3 regions of the Streptomyces sp. NPDC002896 genome follow, and region 2 is predicted to be linked to each of the others. Evidence: riboswitches for the same ligand, from Rfam matches in the RefSeq annotation. Region 2 holds a riboswitch; each other region holds the start of a gene.
What was found. Region 2 has a riboswitch for cobalamin ahead of ABT009_RS23865 (SCO2321 family membrane protein). Riboswitches for the same ligand answer to the same signal wherever they lie in the genome.
Positions count from the first base shown of each region.

Region 1: it holds a riboswitch for cobalamin, as region 2 does, so the genes downstream of both, ABT009_RS19160 (ribonucleoside-diphosphate reductase subunit alpha) here and ABT009_RS23865 (SCO2321 family membrane protein) in region 2, are expected to answer to the same signal.
Region 3: it holds a riboswitch for cobalamin, as region 2 does, so the genes downstream of both, nicT (Nickel transporter NicT) here and ABT009_RS23865 (SCO2321 family membrane protein) in region 2, are expected to answer to the same signal.

Region 1 is NZ_JBEOVA010000009.1:287,926-290,180, forward strand. Features, by position in the region: gene ABT009_RS19160 (ribonucleoside-diphosphate reductase subunit alpha) at 1-897, opposite strand, end outside; cobalamin riboswitch at 1,028-1,150, opposite strand; gene ABT009_RS19165 (GNAT family N-acetyltransferase) at 1,250-1,756, opposite strand; gene mctP (monocarboxylate uptake permease MctP) at 1,843-2,255, opposite strand, start outside.
Region 2 is NZ_JBEOVA010000012.1:113,023-115,277, reverse strand. Features, by position in the region: gene ABT009_RS23870 (Strvi_7410 family MBL fold metallo-hydrolase) at 1-578, shown strand, start outside; cobalamin riboswitch at 649-774, shown strand; gene ABT009_RS23865 (SCO2321 family membrane protein) at 904-2,148, shown strand; gene ABT009_RS23860 (SCO2322 family protein) at 2,145-2,255, shown strand, end outside.
Region 3 is NZ_JBEOVA010000017.1:87,960-90,214, reverse strand. Features, by position in the region: gene ABT009_RS28785 (PepSY-associated TM helix domain-containing protein) at 1-13, shown strand, start outside; gene nicT (Nickel transporter NicT) at 100-1,191, opposite strand; cobalamin riboswitch at 1,220-1,429, opposite strand; gene ABT009_RS28775 (ArsR/SmtB family transcription factor) at 1,510-1,869, shown strand; gene ABT009_RS28770 (NlpC/P60 family protein) at 1,932-2,255, shown strand, end outside.

The sequences.
Region 1 (2,255 bases), on a different contig from region 2:
GTTCACCGCGGCGACCGAGGCGTCGAGGGTCTTCAGGAACGGCACGATGCCGTTGGAGTGCCCGTTCGTACCGCGGATCAGCGAACCTCGGGAGCGGATACGGGAGTACGACAGGCCGATGCCGCCCGCGTGCTTCGAGAGGCGGGCCACCTGGTGGTACCGCTCGTAGATCGAGTCGAGCTCGTCCAGCGGCGAGTCCAGCAGATAGCAGGAGGACATCTGCGGGTGCCGCGTACCGGAGTTGAAGAGCGTGGGCGATGAGGGCAGGTAGTCGAGGCGGCTCATCAGGCCGTACAGGGCCGCCACTTCGTCCACCGACCGGGGAGTGTCGTCCTCCGCGAGACCGGCGGCGACCCGCAGCATGAAGTGCTGCGGGGTCTCGATGACGTGCCGGGTGATCGGGTGCCGCAGCAGATAGCGGCTGTGCAGCGTGCGCAGCCCGAAGTAGCCGAACCGATCGTCGTTGCCTTCTGCGATCGAGGCGTCCACCAGCGCGTCCAGCCGCGCCGCGTGCAGCCGTACGAACTCCTGGGTACGGTCGGCGATCAGGCCCTCGCGGTGCCCGACCGCGACCGACTCGGAGAAGGACCGGACCCCCTGGGACGCGGCCTCCTCGGCGATGCTGATCGTCAGCAGCCGCGCCGCCAGCTTCGAGTACGCCGGGTCTTCCGAGATCAGGCCCGCGGCGGCCTCGGTGGCAAGCTCGCGCAGCTCGGCCTCGTCAGCGGCGGCGGACCGGCCGCGCAGCGCTGCGGCGGCGACCCGGCCGGGGTCGGCGTGGGGGAGGTCGGCGGTGAGGTCGGTCAGGGTGCGCAGCAGTGCGGCACCGGGACCGCCCGACTCGGGCTCGGCCTCTGTCCGGGACGCTGAAGCCGGATCGGCTGGCGCGATGGTCACGTGGAGCTCTCCCTCGCTGGCTCGGGGCCTCTGGGAGGGAAGCGGGCGCACGGGCACACGCAGGGCAGCGCGGGCCGCGTCCACCAGCCCACTCCGCGAGGCCCGGACGTCGTCGGCACCCGGAACGGACGGACCGGGTGCACCGTCGGCAGGTCCTCGGACTTACGGGTACACGAACGCGCACCAGTACACCGTTGCGGGACAGTTCCGGACTTGCACCGGATTCCCCTGCGGCGACAGCGAGATGAGCATACATCTTGTGCCGAGTCGTCGCGGCGCCCCTACATGTTGTGTCGGGTTGTGAGTTGTGCGGGGCTGGAATCGCCATGCCCCTCGCGGTGTCCTTCGCTGCCTAGAGCTCCAGCGCGTAGGTGAGCAGCATGATGTCGTCGAGATGCGGGATCGGGTTCCAGTCGCGCTCGGGGGTGCGGGTGAAGCCGAGGCGCTCGTATATCCGGTGGGCGGTGTGCATGGTGCGCTGCGTGGACAGGACGACGCGTACGCAGCCGTCGACCGCCCGTGCGCGATCGATGCAGGCGCGGACGAGCGCCTCTCCGGCACCTCTGCCGCGCGCTTCCGGGGAGACTGCGAGCATCCGGATCTCAGCCTCGCCCTCGCGCGCGATGTCCGCCATCGGGCCGCCGGCCGGCACGAACGTCACGCCCCCGATCACCCGGTCGTTCGCCACGGCGACCAGCACCTCAGCGGCAGCTGCCCGCTTCGCAACGTCCCGCAGTTCGCCGAGGTAATCGTCGCTCTCGCCGAAGTCGAGCAGCCCGTCCCCGAGATACGCCCGCGCGGTGATCTCGCCCAGCTCCGCGTACTCCCCGGGCTCCGCCCGCCTGATCACGATGTCCATGCGGTGCAGTGTGCCCCACGGGTACGACAACGGGCCGCCGGATTTCCCGGCGGCCCGTGTCACCTGCTGTCACCTGCGCAAAGGACTCAGTGCGAGGCCCCCGCCGTAGCCGGCGGCAGCTCCGTCTTGACGCCCGGGTCGCCTGCCTCGCCCGTGTAGTCCTCCGGCGACGTCTCGTCGACGCCGTCCGGCGCCTTCACGGCGCGCAGCACGAAGGTGAGGACCACGGTCACCACCAGGTTCAGCACGAAGGCCGTGAGGCCGATGTAGCCGATCTCGCCGATGCCGGGGATCTCCGCCGAGGAGCCGCCGAAGTGCTTCTGGGTGGGGCTGGCCACGCCGTACGCCGCGAGCGTGCCGTAGACCATGCCGACCGCCCAGCCCGCGAGCAGCGCCCAGCGGTGGAACCAGCGCGTGAACAGGCCGCCCACCAGCGCCGGGAAGGTCTGCAGGATCCAGATGCCGCCAAGGAGCTGGAAGTTGATCGCGACGGTCTTGT
Region 2 (2,255 bases):
CCGTCCCCGACCGCGACATCACCCCCGGCGAGCTCCTCGACCTGCCCGGCCGCCGCCTCCGCGCGATCTGGACCCCGGGCCACACCCCCGGCCACGTCTGCCTGCACCTGGAGGAGAACCACCCGGCGGGCCTCCCCGGCCGCGGCCGCCTCTTCTCCGGCGACCACCTGCTCCCCGAGATCACCCCGCACATCGGCCTGTACGAGGACCCGGACGACGCCACAGTCACCGACCCCCTGGGCGATTACCTGGACTCCCTGGAACGGATCGGTCGCCTGGGTGCGGCAGAGATCCTCCCCGCCCACCAGCACGCCTTCACGGGAGCCGCATCCCGCGTACGCGAGCTGCTGGCCCACCACGAGGCCCGCCTCACCGACCTCCTGACCCACCTCACCCAGCCCCTCACGCCCTGGCAGCTGGCCGAGCGCATGGAGTGGAACCGCCCCTGGGACCAGATCCCCCACGGCTCCCGGAACATCGCGGTCTCGGAGGCGGAGGCCCATCTGCGCCGCCTGGTGAAGCTGGGGCGGGCGGAGGCTGTGGCGGGGAGTGATCCGGTGGCTTATGTGGCGGTGTGAGCGGCACTGCCCGCCTTCGGTGGGCAGGGTCCAGATTCCTACCAGCCGGTAAGCGGGGCTGAGCGGGCCGGTAAAGTAGCCCGTCGTCATCATGCTCGTACAGGGGGAAGCCGGTGGGAATCCGGCGCTGACCCGCAGCCGTAAGCCTCCCCTTCGGGGTGGCGAGCCGGAATGCCCTGTGCGACGTGCATGGCTCCTGTCGCCGGCGCAGCCGGTGACCGGCACCGTCGAGGCATACGGAGCCGGAGCCGCCGGTGCCCGCGTGTGCCGTGCTGCCCGGCTCCCCGCAGGGAACCGAGAATCAGCAGAGAGGCACCCGCCGATCATGAACGTTCGCCGCAGCGCCGCGGTACTGGCAGCCGTCGCCGTGATCAGCACGGCAGCGGCTCCGGCCGCCCTCGCGGACGAGGCGTCCCCGTCGCCGTCCGTCGCGCTCCCCTCCGGGCTCTACGGCACGTCCGACCCGACGTACGACGGCGTGTGGCGGCAGTCGCTCGCGCTGCTCGCGCAGGACACCGTGGGCGTGAAGCCCGCCACGAAAACCGTCGACTGGCTTGTGGGGCAGCAGTGCACGGAGGGCGGCTTCGCTGCGTACCGGGCCGACGCCGACAAGGCCTGCGACGCCAAGACGATGCTCGACAGCAACTCCACCGCGGCCGCCGTCCAGGCGCTCGTCGCGCTCGGTGGGCACGATGGGCAGGTCGGCAAGGCCGTGACGTGGCTGAAGTCCGTGCAGAACGAGGACGGCGGCTGGGGCTACGCGGCCGGCGGCGCGAGCGACACCAACTCCACGGGCATCGTCGTCGGCGCGCTGGCCGCCGCGGGTGAGAAGCCGGCGGAGGTCACGTCGTCGAAGGGCGGCAAGTCCCCGTACGACGCGCTCGTGAAGCTGGCCGTCCCGTGCGACGACAAGGGCGGCGGCGCCTTCGCGTACCAGCCCGACAAGAAGGGCAAGCTGGCGGCCAATGCGGACGCCACGGCCGCGGGTGTGCTGGGCGGGCTCGGCAAGGGGCTCGTAACGACGGCCGGAAAGACGCAGGACGGCGACGACTGCAGCGACAGCGGCACCCTCACGGCCGGGCAGGCCGCCGGCAACGGCGCCGCGTACCTCGTCGGCGCCCTCACCGACGGCAGCTACCTGAAGTCGTCCCTCGCCGGCGCCGAGGACCAGCCCGACTACTCCAACACCGCCGACGCGGTCGTCGCGCTCGCCGCCGCGGGCCGCACCGCCGACACCAGGAAGCCGCTCGCCTGGCTGGAGAAGAACTCCGCCGACTGGGCCGCGCAGAGCGGGCCGGCGGCGTACGCCCAGCTGATCTTCGCGGCCCACGCGGCCGGCGCGGACCCGAGCGAGTTCGGCGGGCAGGACCTGGTGCGGCAGCTGAACGCCACAGGACCCGCCCCGCAGGCGACTGACAGCAGCGGCAAGGCGGACAAGGCCACCGAGGGCGAGAAGAAGGACGACGGCGACAGCGGTCTCGGTGTCTGGTGGATCATCGGCGTCGGGCTCGTCGCCGGTATCGGCATCGGCTTCCTGCTCAGCGGCCGTAACAAGAAGCAGCAGCTGTGACACGGCGCCGGCTCGCCGCCCCGGCTCTCGGCCTGCTTACCGTGCTGAGCGTCCTGCTCGGTGCGGGGCAGGCGCAGGCCGTCGGTTACCGCTACTGGTCGTTCTGG
Region 3 (2,255 bases), on a different contig from region 2:
AACGGCCGCCTGACGGCTGACAGGGCGGCGCACGCGTCCGGTGCGCCGCCCTACCGGGAACTCATGGTTTCAGCGGGTGAGCGGTTCGCCGCGTCGAGGTCAGCTGCTCTCGGCAGAGCCGATCGCCCACCTCTGCTCCACCTTGGCCAGCCGCCAGTACGCGAGCGCAGCGGCCCACACGACGACGAACAGTCCGACGATGATGAACCCGACGTTGTCCAGGTCGAGTCCGGCGATCCAGCCGGTCACGGCGTCGCTCAGGTCGAGCTTCTCGTGCAGCACGCCGACCAGTTCGATCGTGCCGATGAAGAACGCGACGGCGATGGACAGGCCGGTGATGGTGAGGTTGTAGAACACCTTGCGTACGGGGTGGGAGAAGGCCCACTGGTAGGCGAAGTTCATGAAGGTACCGTCGAGGGTGTCAAACAGGCTCATTCCGGCGGCGAACAGCAGCGGCAGGCAGAGGATCGCGTACCAGGGCAGTCCAGCCGCGGCGCCGCTGCCCGCCATCACCATCAGGGTGACCTCGGTGGCGGTGTCGAAGCCCAGGCCGAAGAGGAAGCCCAGCGGGAACATCTGCCCGGGCCGCGTGATGGACTTGGTGAAGCGGCCCAGGATCCGGTTCATGAATCCCCGTGAGTCCAGGTGCTGTTCGAGCTCGGCCTCGTCGTAGGCACCGGAGCGCATCGCCCGGAAGACCCGCAGGATGCCGAGGAGTGCCACGAGGTTGAGCGCGGCGATGAGGTAGAGGAAGGTCCCGGAGACGGTCGTGCCGAGGATGCCGAGGGCCTGGTGGGTGCGGGAGTCGTCGTTCATCAGGGTGCCGGCGAGCTGTGCGCCGCCGGCGACGAGGGCGGCCATGACGACGACCACGCTCGAGTGGCCGAGCGCGAACCAGAAGCCCACCGACACGGGCCGTTTGCCGTCGGCCATCAGCTTGCGGGTGGTGTTGTCGATCGCGGCGATGTGATCGGCGTCGAAGGCGTGCCGCATGCCCAGCGTGTACGCGGTCACCCCCAGCCCGATGCCGAACACTTTGGAGCCGACCTCGTAGCGCTCCGGCACGACGAGCAGGAACAGCACGCCGAATGCGACGACGTGGAGGGCGGCGATCACCGCCAGGAGTCCGGCGGTACGGACGGTGTCCTCGCGCCGCCATTGGAAAGCGGTGGGCCCGATGGGCAGGGTCATTCGGTCACGCTCCAGCACCTCGTGGATCACTTCGTGAGATGCCGTGGCCGGTCTCCTGGCTTACGGGTCGTCGTGTCCGTCCCGGCCTTCCCATCCGCCTGGTTTGGCGAACAGTGACCGTGCTCAACTGGGACGGAAACTCCCCGATCACAGTGGCGAGGGCCGCTCCGGCCTGAGCCCCGTCAACTCCACAGGGCTTTCACCGGTCTTCCCGAACACCACGGCCCCCCAACCGTAGAGGCGGACAGCCGCTCCTGCAAAGCTGCACAGCTACGCAGGTATGAAAGGTCACATTCGGCTTCCTGGAACAATGGCCTTATGCATCTCGTTCCCGCGGAGCGCGCCGACCGCCGCACCATCGACGGCCACCGGGTCTGCGACGCCATTGCCGCCATCGGTGAGCCCGGACGCGTACGCGCTTGGGCCGAGCGCTTCTCCCTGCTCGCCGACCCCGGGCGCCTCGCTCTCCTGCTGGCCCTGCACCAAACGGGCCCGCTCGCCGTCTCCGACCTCGCGATCGCGACCGGAATGAACGACCCCGCCGTGTCGCAGGCCCTGCGCCTCCTGCGCGCCGCCGGGATCGTGGCGGGCGAGAAGGAGGGGCGTGTGGTCCGCTACCGAGTGGTCGACCCGGTCATCGCCGACCTGCTGAAGCACTGCATGACCGACGGCGACTGAGCTGCCGGTGCCTGCCGTGCTGGTCCGTCTGAGGTCCAGTGCTCGAATTCCTTGGAGGGCCAGTGCTCGACCAACTCCCGGCCTCGCTCTGGAGTGTTCCCTACGTGGGCCACCGCTTTCCGGGCTCGTCGGCCGTGGCGCGTCGGCCTGACCTGGCGGCGGGCGCGAATTGCCAGCTGTTCGCCTACGAGGTGCTCCGGCACTTCGGCCTGGCTCCGCCGGATCTGCGCTCGAGCGACCTGTGGAGCGATACGCAGGCCACGATCCGCGTCTCGGAGGCGCAGCCGCTGGACCTGCTGCTGTTCAACGCCACGGACAATGCCTACGGAGCGCATGTCGGGGTCTGGGCGGGCGAGGGACAGGTCCTGCACCTATGTGCAGAGGTG